Regions from separate parts of the Paenibacillus aurantiacus genome, predicted to be linked through region 1. Evidence: riboswitches for the same ligand, from Rfam matches in the RefSeq annotation. Region 1 holds a riboswitch; each other region holds the start of a gene.
What was found. A riboswitch is a leader RNA that binds a small molecule or an ion and turns the genes downstream of it on or off. The one in region 1 is predicted to bind cyclic di-GMP.
Positions count from the first base shown of each region.

Region 2: linked by a shared signal. The riboswitch ahead of ACFFSY_RS04350 (EAL domain-containing protein) and the one ahead of ACFFSY_RS25830 (diguanylate cyclase domain-containing protein) in region 1 are both predicted to bind cyclic di-GMP.
Region 3: linked by a shared signal. The riboswitch ahead of ACFFSY_RS13130 (putative bifunctional diguanylate cyclase/phosphodiesterase) and the one ahead of ACFFSY_RS25830 (diguanylate cyclase domain-containing protein) in region 1 are both predicted to bind cyclic di-GMP.
Region 4: linked by a shared signal. The riboswitch ahead of ACFFSY_RS34205 (PilZ domain-containing protein) and the one ahead of ACFFSY_RS25830 (diguanylate cyclase domain-containing protein) in region 1 are both predicted to bind cyclic di-GMP.

Region 1 covers NZ_JBHMDO010000042.1:52,742-56,902, forward strand. The annotation lists gene ACFFSY_RS25825 (MBL fold metallo-hydrolase) at 1-44, opposite strand, end outside; gene ACFFSY_RS25830 (diguanylate cyclase domain-containing protein) at 123-1,625, opposite strand; cyclic di-GMP riboswitch class I at 1,693-1,777, opposite strand; gene ACFFSY_RS25835 (helix-turn-helix domain-containing protein) at 2,097-3,008, shown strand; gene ACFFSY_RS25840 (DUF4091 domain-containing protein) at 3,085-4,161, opposite strand, start outside.
Region 2 covers NZ_JBHMDO010000009.1:17,972-22,132, reverse strand. The annotation lists gene ACFFSY_RS04365 (VOC family protein) at 1-211, opposite strand, end outside; gene ACFFSY_RS04360 (hypothetical protein) at 339-821, opposite strand; gene ACFFSY_RS04355 (MBL fold metallo-hydrolase) at 879-1,733, opposite strand; cyclic di-GMP riboswitch class I at 1,992-2,073, shown strand; gene ACFFSY_RS04350 (EAL domain-containing protein) at 2,184-4,161, shown strand, end outside.
Region 3 covers NZ_JBHMDO010000022.1:351,458-355,618, reverse strand. The annotation lists gene ACFFSY_RS13130 (putative bifunctional diguanylate cyclase/phosphodiesterase) at 1-2,106, opposite strand, end outside; cyclic di-GMP riboswitch class I at 2,186-2,269, opposite strand; gene mobA (molybdenum cofactor guanylyltransferase) at 2,386-3,036, opposite strand; gene rocD (ornithine--oxo-acid transaminase) at 3,180-4,161, shown strand, end outside.
Region 4 covers NZ_JBHMDO010000055.1:82,623-86,783, reverse strand. The annotation lists gene ACFFSY_RS34215 (dehydrogenase) at 1-235, shown strand, start outside; gene ACFFSY_RS34210 (hypothetical protein) at 371-724, opposite strand; gene ACFFSY_RS34205 (PilZ domain-containing protein) at 936-1,652, opposite strand; cyclic di-GMP riboswitch class I at 1,742-1,836, opposite strand; gene ACFFSY_RS34200 (HD-GYP domain-containing protein) at 1,888-2,970, opposite strand; gene ACFFSY_RS34195 (GGDEF domain-containing protein) at 2,997-3,671, opposite strand.

The DNA.
Region 1 (4,161 bases):
ATTTCGAATCGGATCGCTTGAAGCCCTTTGTCCGTTATTGCCATGTCCTCACTCCCTATTCTGGTTCCTATGGAGCCCGGTAGCGCTGCATCGGGTCTTACTTGCATCATGCCCGCTCCAGCTCACGGTGTCAACCGCCGCGATAGGTCGGGAGCAAAAACCGCCCGGCACCCACCGTCGCGCTTCGCCATGTACATCGCGGCATCCGCCAGCTGGATTAGCTCGGCCGGCAGCGCCGCATGGTCGGGATAGACAGCCACGCCGATGCTGGATGTGACGCTCAGCTCCAGCTCTTCGACACGGTACGGCTCTGACAAACGAGCTGCGATCGCAGCCGCCAGCTGACTTGCATGCTCACGCGTCGCCTTCTCCATCACGAGAGCGAATTCGTCTCCGCCCAGCCTCGCGAATGTGACGTTCTCCGCCCGCAGCTCCCGAAGCCGGTCCGCCACCGCCTGCAGCAGCAGGTCGCCCGCCCGGTGACCGTGGTGGTCGTTCACCGGCTTGAACCGGTCCAGGTCGAAGTAGCACACCGCAACTTGCTCTCCCGATCGAGCAGCCTCGTCGATCGACGCCTCCAGCTTCTCCAGGAACGATTTACGATTGAGCAGCCCGGTCAAGCCGTCATGACGCGCCACGAATTCGGTCATCTCGAGCGTTGACCTCAGCCGGTCATGCAGCCGCTCCCGCTCTGCCAAGAACAGCACCTGCCTGGAGATAATGAGCACGACGATGAGCAGCAGCGCGTACTGAATGAACGGATTAATTCGGTCGATAAGAATAATGAACGTTACGATCAACAGGCCCAAGTAAGGCACGCCGAACTTCACCATCTGAATAACTCGGTGCTGCTGCTGCGGGTCGTTCGACAACTTCGTCCCGCTATCCGCCTCATGAAGTCCGGCGAGCGCCAGCGCAAAGGCGCCCGTGCTCCAGCACGCATCCAAATAACCGCCGATATCCATTTCCCGGATATCCACGAATAACCAGTAAGCCGTATCGCCGGCGATATAGAGCAGGAAAGCAATAGCAACATGCAGCCTGGCTGCCCGGCTATATTGGCGATCGTTGTTCAGCGCCCAGATGAACAGAATAAACAGCATCAGCGCATCGGAAATCGGGTACAGCATGTTGACCGCGACCGACAGGTCGATCCCCTCGGTCCATGCGTCGGCATACGCCGGATGGATGACGAATTCCCAGCTGACCACCAGCAGGCTGACCAGAAGCGAAAGCGAGTCGGTGGCGAGTCGGAACCGTTCCTTGCCGCCAAGCACCAATTGCGCCATCGCTACCACGAGCAGTCCGGACTGCATCAGCCATAGCACGTCAGCGAGGCTTAACTCCGGCGTAGGCGTCTGCCAGATCCAGTCGCTGGCCGCCCATACGGATTGGGCGAGCATTTCGAGCGCCAGCGTATAGACGATCAGCCGCCAGAATCGGCGTTTCACGCCATGCAGCCGTTTCAGATTAGGGACTAGTACGCCGATAGCAAGCGCCGGAGCAACGATATTCGCGACGAGCAGCAGATCGCTATACCCGCCCGCACGGATCAATTCGAGGAACTGCAGAGATAGAAAAACAATAAAAAGAAAAAGAGCGTAGGGCCGCGATCGCGCATTCATAGTTGTTCCCCCGTGCATACTGGTAGTAAAAGGGCAAAAGGCATCCGCTTATCCGCGAATGCCTTAGGCAAGCGGTCTGGCAGCCGTGGCGCGTACGCGGTAGGCCCATGACTTTGCGTCCTTACCTTTCAGTAAGTTTGCCAAATGTATCATCGTAAAAAATCCTCATTCGCGGACACACAGTCGCCCGCCTAGATCGGTAATATGCCATGTTATCGTAATCTAGTTATACTTCGATTCGCGATAATTTTCCATGACCAATACTTGCAAGAACAGGATGCATGAAGGCATTCATGGCAGGGAATTGTCGATTTAGGCATAACAAGGTGCAAAAACCGCACCCATTCTTCATCCAACAAGCGAATCAAACGGCGAATTCCAACCAAGCGGCATGCGTTTCGCCCGTCCATGCCACCTCGCGCTGTGGTACACTTAGAACCAAATGCTGCCCTGCCGGAGGGGATGAATGCGATGGATTTTAGCGGGCGCGAGCTGTCGGAAACCTTGACGATTCGCAAATTGATTTCCTTTCATTATTTCGAATATGCCAAAGGGTTCACGTTCGACGGAGAGGCGCACGATTTCTGGGAGCTGTTGTACGTCGATAAAGGCGAGGTCGAGGTGCGCGCCGGCGAGCAGACGCATACGCTGCAGGCGGGTACGGTCATTTTCCATCAGCCGGGCGAATTCCACGCGGTTCGCGTCGGGGCCGCGCACAAACCGCCGAACCTGATCGTCATCGCCTGGGCTTGCGACTCTCCCCCCTTGCATGGCTTGGCGAACAAAATCATTCCGCTTGGCAATGCAGAGCGCAATTTGCTGTCGCTCCTGCTGCAGGAAGGGTTCCAGACGTACAATCCGCCGTTCGACGATCCGTACGCGCATGGCTTGTCGCTGAGGGAAGATGGGCCGTTCGCGGGCGAGCAGACGCTGAAGATGTATTTGAACCTGCTGCTCATCCAGCTTATCCGAAGCGAGCTGCGTGCCGGGGAAGCCGCCGCGGACAGACGCAAGCTCACATCCGCCCAACAAGAGAAAGCCGAACAACAAGTTGTCCGGCTAGCTATCGCGTATATGAAGGCGAATCTGACGGAAACGCTGACGCTGGACGATTTGTGCCGGGAAGTCCGACTCGGCAAGAGCCAGCTGAAACGGATCTTCCGTGCGCATATGTCGCAAGGCGCGCTCGACTGCTTCAAGCGGCTGAAGATCGAGGAGGCGAAGACGCTCATTCGCGAGCAGCTGTACAATTTTTCGGAGATTGCCGCCCGGCTTGGTTACGCGAGCTTGCATTATTTCTCCCGGGACTTCAAGCGCGTCGTCGGCATGTCGCCCACCGAATACGCCAAGTCCACGCAGGCCCGCATTGAGATTCGGCGGTGACCACATGCTGCCGTAACCATAGGTTACGTCAAACCAAGTTGTCGATGACCACATGCTGTCGTAACCATAGGTTACGTCAAACCAAGTTGTCGATTCTCCTATTAATTTTCTCTCTCACCTCGAGCAGCCATTCGGCGGAACGCGGGTATTCGCTGAACGTTATCGGCTGCTCCAGTCCTTCTTCAAGCAGCGCCACGACGGCCTCCTTCCCGATGCGCGACTCCAGCAGCTCCAGCGCCCTCAAATCCTGCAGCGCCTCGGTGAACACTTCCAGCCGGATCGATTCGATCGGTCCACTCTCGCCCGGATAGACGAGGAATGCATCGCCGGACGGGAAGCTCGCGTCGGCGTCCGTCACCCGGAACGGATCGATCGCCTTGCGCGAGTACTGCGAATACCAGAAGTTGAAGCCCCAATGCAGGAAGCCCTGCAGCCCGAATTTGTACAGCTGCAGTCCGATTACCCGGTTGCGGCTGGATGGCATGTGGAAGAACCGATTCGATACCTGCTGCCGTTGAGAGACGCAATAGTAGGTCCAGCGCGGCTCCACGTTATGCGCGAGGAACGGTTCGATATGGTCATTCGCCGGCACCGGGATGCCGACCAGCCCCAGCTCGTAGAAGGCGTAGTCCGACAGCGCGTCGATGATCGGGAATTCGCTCAGATGCTCGCGCAGCATCGCGCTAACCGTCCGATATTGCTCCAGATGCTCCCGCGACGGCTCGTCGGAGACGTGAAAATAACTGCGATCCCCAATTCCGTTCGTCTTAATGAACGCAACCAACTCAGGCAAGAACTGGCCCAGGAATTCACGATACGCATCGCCTGCCGCATCCGTCTCCCAGCCGAAAATCCGCCGCTGCTCCCCGTCCACGGTCGCCACGATCTTCGGCGCGTGTTTCGCCCCCCACTGCGTGAATAGATGAGAGAACTCGAAGTATTCGATCCCCTTCGCAAGACCAAGCTCCACCCACCGCTTCAAGCGGTCGAATCCGAAGGAATACCGCCCGTCCGCAACCGTCACGTCGACGAGCTGCACCGTTGGCCGTTCCCCGCCGACCGCCGTGTCCAGCGGCGGCGTGAAGAGCGGCGTCAGCAGCATATTGATGCCATGCGCGGCCGCAGTCCCGATGAACTGATCCAGCCGCAGCCA
Region 2 (4,161 bases), on a different contig from region 1:
CCTTGGCCGCCGGGACGAAATCCTTCTGAACGCCGATGTGCACTTGATGCGCGCCGCATTGGAACCATGCTCCGCCTCGGGCGCGCAGCGGCACCGGCTTCTGAATTTCCGGCCAGCCGAGCAGCCCGCCGAAGAAACGCCGCGCCTCTTCCTCGCAGCCTTCCGGCGCCGCTAACTGCACATGATCAATGCCGTCGAAATGATAAGCCATTTGATCCGCCCCTTACAGTTTCATCATTTGAAACTAAGTTTCATTTGTAGAAGTTATTTTACAACGATTCCCATTAAAAAACCACTCTCATTCGAGAGCGGTTCGTCCTTATTAACTACTCTTGTATTCAATCCCAACAGTTAAACACGACTTCCCCGACCGTCCTCGGCTTCCAATACAAAATCTGTTCCAAATCCGCCTTGTGAAGCCGATTGTCATTCAATACGGAGCGAGTTCGCTCGTCAATCAACAACGCCTCGTTCAACTCGCGCACAGTCAACAATTCATACGCATCGTCTAGCGCCGGCATCGCCCCGATGACGAGCGGCAGATCCACGAATTCGATTGCTGACCAAGCGACGGAAGAAGCGCAGGCCACCCACGGATAAACCTCGTGCAGCAGGAGGTCGAAACTCCCCTTGGAGTGCCTAAGGAAAGCACGGTGATAATTTCGTTTAAGCAGCTTGGGCTGCTCGATCAACACCACCTCCGAGCCTAACAATCTGGCAGCATCATAACAAAAAGCCTTAAACCGCGCTCCCGCATTCGTATGCGCACTGCTTCCCTCTTCCCGCTCGCCGAAACCCGTTACGCCTTGGAGCAGCAGCATGCGTCCCCCTCCTCTTGAAACGTGGCGACAGCCTTCATCTGGCCGCCATCCCTCGCTTCACACCTCGACGACGAGCGTATCATAGGCGAACTTGATGTTCCGGCCGCTCTCCGCAAGCAACGCCTCTACCTGCTGCAAGTCGTCGTAACCGAGCCCGTCCATCTCCTCGATATGCGTCAGCAGCGTCAGGCGGGGATTCAACCGCTCGATAATCGCAAGCGTCTGCGCGAACGTTGCCTCCATCTTCAGTACCGGGTGGGCTTCATGGATCTGCCGTTCTCCCGTAATCGGATGGTGCTCGAAGATGCCCGCCGGCAGCACCGCGAGATCTACGCCCGCCAGATCCGGGTCCGGTACCCATCCGAACATTTCATCCATCGCGATCAAGGCGCGCTTGTCCGATTCGGCGATCGAGAACGCGTACACGTAATCTTCCGCCAGACGGATCGGCGTGATCACCGCACCGTTCGACGAGTAGGACTCGCCGTCTGTCAGCGTCCGCTGCCGTATGAAGCCTTGGCTCTCGAAATAACGGAGATGCTCCGCGCCAGCCAGTCGCTCCTCGAAATCCGCCGCGACCTGCTCCGGCAAGATAACATCGCATGGCTTGACGTCAGGCGGCCATCTTCGAAAGTCGCCGCTCATGCTCTCCAGCACGCGCCGCCCCATCACGTGGTCGGGGTGCCAATGCGAGTAGGTGACCGCGTCGATCCGCTCCACGCCCGATCGGTTCAGCTGCATATAAATATCCTCCGACGTATCAATGAGCAGATTCGGCCCATGCACATAGACGCCCGGCCCCGATCGGCTGTACGGCACGCCCCGTTTCCTTGCCTCCACGCACACATGGCAGCGGCACATCGGTCTGGGGATCGTCACCGCGCCGCCCGTACCCAGAAACTCGATCTTCATCCGAACACCCCCCTATAATTCCACCTTAATCCAAATACACCCCCAATTCTACGACCCCTTCGAGGCGCCTTCAACCCTGTTTTCGCAGCTGTGAAGAAGATTCGCACAAACTTTTTTTTAGGTTAGCAGGAAAAAAGGAAGGTTCCACAGAAAATATAACTTCGATCAACAATTACCATTGAGTTGGCTTTGCAATTCCTCTACAATTAAGCTTACCAGTCCTAGTACTTAGAACCTAGCAATCTAGTCATTCATGAATTGCATATTGGGCAAACTATGCGAAAGCATAGGACGCAAAGCCACGGATCTGAAATTCAAGTATGATCGCCGGGCTGCAACGATCTCTTGAAACCTTTCGAATCAGGGGGATGCCCAAGGCATTCCCCTGATTTTTTTTACAAGCATGTATGGGGTTCACGTTCATTATTTCACCGTGCAGGAGGAGCCATCGTGGAGGGACAAGTTCTTCTTCGCCATCTCAACGCTCGCAAATGGGCCATCTTCATCGCTGTCATCCTGCTGGCCGTCATCCTCGAGAGCCGGCCGCTTTCCCTCGTCTACGGCATCTCGCTCTCCTTCGGCGGCGTGGTGCTATTCGCCTCCATCGGCCTCCTGCGGCTCCGGTATGTGGCGCTTGGCGCGCTAGTGGTCGATGGCGTCTGCATGATCCTGTTCGGCAAATCCGCCTTCGTGTTCGTCCACCTTGCCGAGCTGCTGGCCGTCGGGCTCCTTAGCCGCAACAGCACCAAGCCGCTCTTCTTCTGGGACGCCTGCTTCTGGGCGGCGATTGCCCTTCCGGCGGCGTTCGTGCTGCACGTGACCGATCATCAAACGTCCGAAATTATTCTAGCGCTGCTCGTCGGAGCGACGAACAGCCTGATCAACGCCACGCTCGCCGGAATCGTGGTCAAATATTTGCCGTTCTGGCTCCGAATCACCCCGAAGACAAGACAGCCCATTCACTTGAAGCAAGCGCTGGCCCACTTCACGCTTTTCATGATCTTCGTTCCCTATCTCATGTATTTGTCCATCGGCAGCACGAACATTACCGACACCTTGGAACGCAATACGCTGCACCAGTCGGAAGGAACCGCCAGCAGCATCAAGGAAGAGCTTGGCCGCTGGACCGCCGAGGATTACCGTTCGATGAAACTCGGCTCCGACATCCAAATCGGTTACCTGCAGAACATGATCGACAAATACACGAGCGAAGGCACGTCAATCATCACCGTCACCGACAAACAGAACCGGATTATCGCCGATAGTCAGGGTTCTCCGTACGGGCTGAAGTTCACCCGGCTTCAGGCCGATATCCAGAAGCAATTCACCGACCGGTTCTACTTAACCCTGCCGGCCAACGCCCATATCCGCCAAACGTGGCAGGATGCCGGTTACCTGTACATTCAGGAAGTCCCTCAGGCCTCCATAACGATCTATATCGATACGCCGCTCGGCCCGTTCCTCGACACGATCTACGAGGAATACTTCTACCATTTCCTGAACCTGATGCTATGCGCGCTCGGTGTCACGGTACTTGTGCTGCTGTTCGGGCGCATGCTGACCGGCACGATTACGGAGCTTGCGGCGAGCACCGCGAACTTGCCTGATCGGCTCAAACGGATGGAGACGCTCGAATGGCCGTCCAGCGGCATTATCGAGTTCAACTCGCTCATTCAGAACTTCCAGCATATGTCGCGAGACTTGTTCAAGCTGTTCCAGGAATCCTCGGATGCCAACAGCAAGCTCAAGGAACAGACCGCCAAGCTGTTGGTCTCCGAAGAGAAGCTTCAGCATCTGGCGTACTACGACGGCCTGACCGGCTTACCGAACCGGATTCACTTCTCGGACCACCTGCTGCGCATGCTGGAGGAGCATCAAGCCGGCCCTTCGGTAGCGGTCATGTTCGCAGACTTGAACCGGTTCAAGCAGATCAACGACACGATGGGCCACGCCACGGGCGACGAGCTGCTGCAGCGTGTCGCGGAGCGCTTCTCCCGCTTCGAATCCGAGCAATGCCGCATTTTCCGCCTTGGAGGCGACGAGTTCGTCTTCGTGCTCGTCTATGAGGACGAGGCGCTGCTGCATGAGACCGCAGATGCGATCTGCCGCACATTCAACGACGCCATCCCGCTGGCTGGAACCGAGCTGTACGTCTCCGTGAGCCTGGGCATCAGCGTCTACCCGCGTGACAGCCGCGATCACGATTCCCTGCTCAAGCACGCCGACATGGCGATGTACCAGGCGAAGGAGCAGGGGACAAGCTGCTACCGGTTTTTCGACGACGAGATGAACCAATCCCTCGCGGAGAGAATGCAGCTGGAGAACGGACTGCGTGGCGCGATCCGCGCCGGCGAGTTTAAGCTGCACTACCAGCCGAAGATCGAGGTGGCCACCGGCCGCATCAGCGGCGTAGAAGCGCTTATCCGCT
Region 3 (4,161 bases), on a different contig from region 1:
CATGCTGAGCGAGGAATAGCCGGAACCCACATCGTCGATGCCGAGCGTTATCCCCCGTTCCATCAGCGCCTTGCACACCTGCTGCGTCAGTCTCATGTCGGTAATCATCGTGCTTTCGGTAATCTCCAGCCGAAGCGCCTGCGCCGGCACGTCGTAACGCTCAAGCAGCGATGCGATTCGTTCTACGAATCCGGATTCTCGCAGCTGCTGCGCCGAAATATTAACGGTCACGGTGATCCCCGAACCGGCGCACCCTTTATCCAGCCACGCGCGGATCTGCCTCACCACTTCCTCCAGCACCCAATTGCCAATCGGGATGATCGCGCCGCTCTCCTCGGCAAGCGGCAGGAACTTGGCAGGCGCAACCCGGCCAAGCTCCGGCGAGCACCAGCTTAAGAGCGCCTCCAAGCTGACCGTCTTCCCCGTCCGCGCATCCATCTGAGGCTGGTAGTGCAGCTCGAACTGCGCAAGCTCCAGCGCCGCCGCCAACCCATGAATGAGCTTCATCTGCTCCTGCGCATTCGCGTTGAGCTCAGGCGTGCACCGATGATATCGATTGCGGCCGCCTTGTTTGGCCGCATACATCGCCGTATCCGCTTGGCGAATGAGCATCTCGACCTCCCGTCCGTCGTCCGGGGCAATAACGATGCCCAAGCTTGCCGATGCGGTATAGAAGCTGCCGCGCAGCTGCATCGGCTCCGCGAGCATCGTCAGCAACCGCCCCGCATAACCGGTCGCATCCGCGTCATCGACTCCCGTAGGAAGCAGGATGGCGAATTCGTCGCCGCCCAGCCGGTAAGCGCTCGCCCCGGAAGGAAGCGACGCCCGCAGCCGGTCCGCAACCTGTTGGAGCAGCCTGTCTCCCGCGCTATGACCGAGCGTATCGTTAATCCACTTGAACTGGTCCAGGTCGATCAACAGGAGCGCAAGCCTGTCCCCTTCCGCAAACCCTCGCGTCAGCTCTTCCTCGATCATCTGATAGAACTTGCGGCTGTTGCCGAGCCCGGTGAGCTTATCCTCGTACGCCAGTCTGGCCAGCATTCGTTCGGCGCTCTTCCGTTCGGTCATATCGATCACGATGAAGAACGCGAGCTGCTCTTCTTCCATTTCCATGAATTCGCCAATTAACTCGACATCCAAGACCCGCCCGGCTTTGTTGATGATCGCAAGCTCCATCGCAAGGGGCGTCTGGGTGCGAAACGATTGCCGGTATGCCGCCAAAAACGCTTGGTTAACGCCGAAAAGCCGCGAGAGACACACCCCCTCGATCGGCTCGTTGTCCGTCACGCCCGCAAGCTTGCGAAACGCGCTGTTCGCTTCGACGACGGCCCCCTTCTCGTCAAGCACGACGGTACCGTTCGGCGAGAGCTCGAACACCAACTCGTACCGCTTGCCCGCGAAGGAGAGCAGATCGTATTTCATCATGGAATGCCGAATCGCGAATACCCAGACAAGCACGCCGTACGAGGAGACGAAATCGAAGATGCGTTCCCCGTCTCGCGCGAACATAGCGCCGATCAGCAGCCCACCGCCCAGCAGCAGCCCGACCAACAGACAGCCCGCGAGGATGATCCGAATGCGTTGCCTTTCCTTCTGCATCCAATTCTTCCCCGCCATTCGCCGCCCCGCCCGCACGAGCAGGAAGTACGAACCGAGCAAGCAATAACAGACGAGCACGACCTCGACGGCCATGAACGGCCCGCTGAACAACTCCGTCCGCTCCGCACCCCTCTGCCCTACCGCTACCGCCGACGGGTCAGTCACAAGCGGAATAAGCCCGATTGCGGGAAACATGCAAATTACGTGCATCCATAGCCTGCTGATGCCAAGCTTGCTAATCATGACAAAGAAATACAGCGCCGCGCTCATCGTTAGGAAGACGGCCGGGAACTTCATGAACCGCAGCGCTTCGTATGCCGTCTCGTACGGCAGCGCGGCGAATAGAAAGTCGCCTAGAAAGACAACACCCACAAAAAAGAATAAAGCGGAAGTGACCAAGTGAAGACGATTGCCTGGATTACGGGCGAAAATTTCGACCGCCATATAGAAGATAAATAGAAAGGGAAGCAATTGATTGAGGACGGGAAACAACAACGAGGTGGACACAATGATCAGCTCCCGGTTAAGAGGATTGGCGCGAAGTGCAGGAAACCCCTGGGCTTCAAGGTTTCGCGTTAATCCTCAAAGCGGCAGCTGGCAGGCATCGGTTCAACCATTAGCCCCTATAGCTTTGCGTCGTGCGTTTTCACGCAGTTTGCTTTTCTCAAGTTCGGTATGCGGTTAGGTTAGTTTAGGTAAATAGTCCTGATACTTTTATATCACGAGGACTGGGAGCTGTCTACCTGCCAACCCTCTACCAGATGTATGTAATAATTGGCAACCCTGTCATGCCCGTCTTCCATTCTCGAATTGGGCCACGTAAGCACCGAACGCTTCCGGCGTATTCAGATTCAGGAAAGCCGCTGTTTCTTCATCCGCGATGCCTACTTCGAGCGTCTCGAGATCCCCGAGCATCTTCATGACCCGAAAGTCGCCAGCGATCAGCACCTGCTCGATTCGCGCCGCGACGCGCGTATGGTAAAGGGCGTGGAACGGCTGCCCTGGCGCCAGCACGACGTCCGGCCCCGCTTCGCCGCTCCGCTCCCGCCGGGCAACCTCCGCCTCCATCCGGCGCAGCAGCGACTCGGATAGTACCGGCATATCGCAGGCCAGCACGAACGTATAGCCGGACGGCAAGCTCGATAGGCCGGCATGCAGACCTGCGAGCGGGCCGCTCCCCGGATAAGCATCCCGAACGTAATGCACATGGCGTGCGGCGGGACTGTCTTGCAGCAAGGCCCGATAGACCGCTTCGCGCTCTTCATCCGCGACGGACACCGCGATTGGACGCAAGCCTTCTTCCGCCATGCCCTCCGCCAGCCGGACGAGCAGCGGCTTCCCGCTGATCGCAAGCGCCGCTTTATCCGTTCCCATCCGCGTGCTTAACCCGCCCGCTAATATAAGCCCGCTTCCTCCCAAGCCAATCTTCTCCTCCATTTACGCATCAAACCCCTCTCCACCGATTCATGCGCACCTCCCGCCCTCGCATATGCATACAAGGAAAGGAGGAGTTGCCATTGTCCGATCATGCTTCTCATTCCGATTCGACCGGGAGCGCGCCAAGCCGCTCCAGCCTTACCATCGCGCAGGCGGAACGTTATAGCGCGCGCAACTATCACCCGCTGCCGATCGTGATCGCCGAAGCCGAGGGGGCCTGGGTAACCGACCCCGAAGGCAGCCGGTATCTGGATATGCTCAGCGCCTATTCGGCCTTGAACGCCGGCCACCGGCATCCTCGCATTATCGCTGCGCTGAAGGCGCAGGCCGATCTCGTCACGTTGACCTCGCGCGCCTTCCATAGCGAACCGTTCGCCGCCCTGTGCGAGCGGCTTGCCCGCTACACCGGCAAACCGCTCGCGCTCATCATGAACAGCGGCGCCGAGGCGGTAGAGACCGCCCTGAAGACTGCCCGCCGCTGGGCTTACCGAGTGAAAGGCGTGCCGGACGGCGAAGCGGAAATCATCGTCTGCGACGGTAACTTCCATGGACGGACGATTACCGTCACGTCCTTCTCCGCAAGCCCCGAATACCAAGCGCACTTCGGGCCGTTCACGCCGGGCTTCAAGCTCGTTCCCTACGGAGACGCCGAAGCGATCGAGCGCGCCATCGGTCCGAATACGGCCGCCGTGCTGATCGAGCCGATCCAGGGCGAGTCCGGCATCATCATTCCACCGGACGGCTACCTGCGCGCAGTGCGTGACATCTGTACGCGACAGCGCGTGCTCCTGATCGCCGACGAGATCCAAACCGGCTTCGGTCGCACGGGTTACCGGTTCGCGTGCGATCACGAAGGCGTCGAGCCCGACCTGATCGTGCTGGGCAAAGCGCTCGGAGGCGGCGTGCTCCCCGTCTCCGCCGTCGTTGGCGGTCCCGAGACGCTCGGCTTGTTCGAACCCGGCTCGCACGGCTCCACCTTCGGCGGCAATCCGCTCGCCTGCGCGGTCGCGCTCGCCGCATTGGCCGTCACCGAAGACGATCGACTGGCCGAGCGGTCACGAACGCTGGGCGCCTACATGCTGGAGCGACTCGCCGCCATCGTTCACCCGGACATCGCCCAGGTTC
Region 4 (4,161 bases), on a different contig from region 1:
GTACCGGACCGTCAAGCGTCTGAACGTCTACGTCTCCAAAGAAAAGCTCGAAGCGGCGGAGAAGCTGTACTTCAAGAAAGTAGCCCTCAATCTCCCCTGGATTGCGGAGAACCAAAGCAACCGCCGCAAACTCGCCGACTGGTGGGACGAGAACGTCAGCGCGGAGATCGCCGAATTGTGGGACGTCGACTTGGCCAAACTCCAGGCGGCCTTCCGCGAAGCGTTCGGCGGTTAGCCCCCTTTCCGTAGTCAGAGCTAGACATGCCAAATGGCGCCGCAGGCCTCATGCCTGTGGCGCCATTGTGCATTGCAGCGAAGATGGACTATGCGTTCGCCGCAACGGACCGTCGGCGATGCGGAGCCGCAGCCCCTAGCCGATGACGGCGAATGCCTCCGAACCCGCCGGAATGCTCCGGGAACGGAATTGCACGCCGTGCGTGTTAAAGATGCGGATCGTCAGATTGGACGTCGTCAGCACGCCGACGTTGCCGAACTGCACAACGCCGAAATTGTCAAAAAAAGCGGTCGAGACCAGCGTGTTGTTTCGGAATAGGCGGGCGAAAAATCCTCTCGTGTTGAACGTGACGCCGTTGTTCTGGACCCACAGCACCGTCAACCGGTTCAAGTAGACGGCTTTCGCGCTTCCGGTCGGGATTTTGGCCGTACGGATGACCCTCCCCTTGCTGGATGCGAGACGCTTCGGTTTTACTCGAGTCGATGCCATTCTCCAACTCCTCCTCTTGCGTTTCCTTCAGCATATGCTAGGGAAACAAGAGCGGCCCGGACGAACGCACGCAGCCTCTTACCTATTTTGTCAGGTTCGGCAGGCGGGAGATTTATCGGCTATCGACATCTGACTAGCAAATAAAAAAAGGAAACGCGGCCGCAGCCGGTTCCCTTGATTCCCCAATCCACGTTCATGTCGGGCGAACGGCTTACATGCGCTCCAGCGACTTGCGCTTCTCCTTGATCCGGTAATAATTCGATACTTGCTCGCGGATCAAGAACGCGCGAAGCATCCTCGTCTGCAGCTCGTTCAACCCCACGAAGCGCGCGCCGTAGAAGCAATATTCCCCTTCCAACTCGCGCCGCACGATCTCCAGCTGGCAGCTGAGCTCATGACCCAGCGAGACGACCGCCGGCAGGATCTCGCCGATGCCAAGCGTCACGTTATGCACGGCTTCGAACCCGATGCCGCTGAGCGACACATTCCTCGTCTTGAATACCGCCGCCGGCTCCTCGTCGATGTCGTCCGCGCCTTCCGCCCCGGTTGCCTGTGTGCTTGGCTGAATCTTCCCGTCCAGCCGGACCTCGACGCGGGTCGCCTCCCGCTTCTCCTCCAGCCCCGCCAGCGACTTGGGCGGCAGCAGCACAGCCAGCGACCCTTCCGCCACCGCGATAACGGTGGATTGCAGCCGCTGGATGCCAACCGGCGAATAGAGCGTAAGATGAACCGGGTCTCCCAGATGGAACGACTTGAACTCGGACATTTCGATCTCCAGCATCTCGCCTTCCACATGGGTGACCAGACCCGTGGATACGTACCCGTCCTTCTCGACGACCGTTCTGCTATCGAGCAGCGCCTGCAGGGGATACGTCGTCATTTCTTTGCCGTACACGCCGGATTGTTCAACTCTAGATGCTCTCGTCATGATGTGGTGTGCCTCCGTGAATACAAAATAAAAAAGCCGCTTCCTGGAACTTGAGCCGCCTTCGTCATCCTGTACACGGATGCCCTCGCTTCGGCGGCCAGGCTGTCGTTGTCCGCGATGCACGCGAACGGTAGACCCTTTAGCTTTGCGTCCTTGCCTTTCAGCAAGTTTGCCTTTGTCGTGCATTCAATTGTCCACGCGGTTCGCGTGTCTTCGCCAACGCTTCGCGCCGCGGTTAAACTTCCTTGACGATGAGCAAGTTGTTGGAATCCTTCAGTTCGATCTCGTACGCCGCCGCCGGCGGGTTGCCGTCCGCTTCCCGAATGATTCTCACCGTCGGACGGTGGACGGCCAGCGGGTTGTTGGCGGATACGACAGCGATCTGGCCGGAGCTTAACAGCACGGTCGTCGCAATCGGATAGATGGAGATGTGTTTACAGAACATTTTGATCAAATTCACGTCGAAGTACGTATTGCCCGCCGCGAACAAAAACTCGATCGCTTCCGTCGGCGTATACCGTTTGCGGTGCGGTCTCGGCGAGGTCAGCGCGTCGTAAACGTCCGCGATGGCGATGATCTGGGCGTATTCGTGAATGTCGTTGCCTTTGATCCCGCGGGGATACCCGCTTCCGTCGAACCGCTCGTGATGTTGGAACGCGCAGTGCGCCGACAACAACGATACGTCGTGCTGCGCGCGAAGCAGGTTGAACCCATCCTCCGCATGCTTCTGAACCGAGCCACGCTCCGTGTCGCTCAAGAACGCCGCCTTGTTCAGCAGTTCCTTCGGCACTTGCGTCATGCCGATATCGAACAGTAAAGCACCGACGCCCAGCTCCTCCAGCTGATTGCGGTTGTATCCTTTGGCCACGCCCATAATGCCGGCGAGTATAGCGACATTAACCGAATGATTGAAGAGATAAGAGTCCATCGCTTGAATATTCGTCAAGCTGACCAACATGTCTTGCCGTGCAGACAGGTCCTGCATCATCTGACCGAATACCGTGCGGAACGTGCGTCCAAGCTCCGGGGCGACCGTGCGCCCTTTGGTCTTGTGCGTATCCATGAGCGTCGTCATCGTCTTGTGGACTTCGTTCATCGCCTTGCGGCGCGTCTCGTCCTGAATCGCCGAGCTTGGCTCCAGATCCTCGGTCATGTCATCTTGGATATAGAGCATGTCGATGCCCAAATTCTCCAGCCTGTCGATAAATCGTTGGGTTAACTCGACGCCTTCCCCCAGCAGAACATTGCCATTCTCTTGAAAGACGGTGCGCCCCAGTTTGTCCCCCGGCCTTACCGAGGAAATATGCGCTTTTCTCATTTGCCATTCCGCCTTTGATTGCCTGTTTATTGTGCCATTGCCTGCGCCGATTCCTGTTCGGCTTGGTCTCGTTTGGCCAACAGCTTGTCTGCATACATCCTTGTATCGGCAATCTGCGCAAGCTGGCTGATCTGAGCGCCGTCAGCCGGATAGGCGGCCACTCCAGCCGATACGGCAAGCCGGATTCCCGTACGCAGCGAGGCATATTCCAGTCGCTCGCGAACGCTGCGCAGCAGCGTGGCGACCGCCTTGTCGTCGGCATAGGGGCAGATGACCATGAACTCATCGCCGCCCCACCGCGCCACGATCTCCCCGCACTCCGCGCAATGTCGAAGCGCCAGCGCGACCTCACGGATCGCCGCGTCGCCTTTGGCATGGCCGAGCGAATCGTTGACTTGCTTGAAATCGTTGACATCGAGCAGTATGATGGCCATCCGCTTACGCTGTTTACTGGCACGTGCCGTCAATTTGACGAATCCCGTCTCCACGAAGCGCCGATTGTAAGCGCCTGTCAGCGGGTCCATGACAGACAGCCGGGCCAGCCGGTCATACTTCCAACCTAGCCACCAGCCAGCGGGGACGGAGACGGCGGCAAACATCAGCGCGCCGGCGCAAGCCCGAAGCAGATGACTTTCCTCGGGCCAAAGCCCGTAAAGCGCGGCGCCGCCGGACAAGCCGACCGCGGCCGCTATTGCTGTCATTCTACCTCGATACGCCACCCGTCTCCCTCTCCTTCTCATCGCTCGACTACCTGATTGCAACCCTTCTTCGCGCCAATCCCTTCTCGGGGACGAAGGGGAACTGTCAGTCCCGCGGGGATCGATTCGAACGCCCCTTGCCCTCCCGCGAGCCTCGCTTCGCCGGAAGAATGTCCAGCACGTCGCACACGGCCCGGGAAGACTGCGAACGAACCGAATTTATAGATGATGAAACCTGTCGTTCGACTTCGAAATCGGGCAGAAGCAGTCGTTCGGAATCGCTTCCAACAATTCCCTTAGGCGTCGACAGTTAAGCGATAAGCAGCTAGCATGCGCAAAGAATTACGTTCCGCCAGCGGCGCAAAATCAGCGCGCCGGCCTTCTCTATATCATCGGCCATCGCATCACGCAGAAGCAGCAGGGATGCTCTATGCAGTAAGAGGATAACGTTATGGACAACGATAGGAACAAGAATCTCAAAAGAACGAGGAAC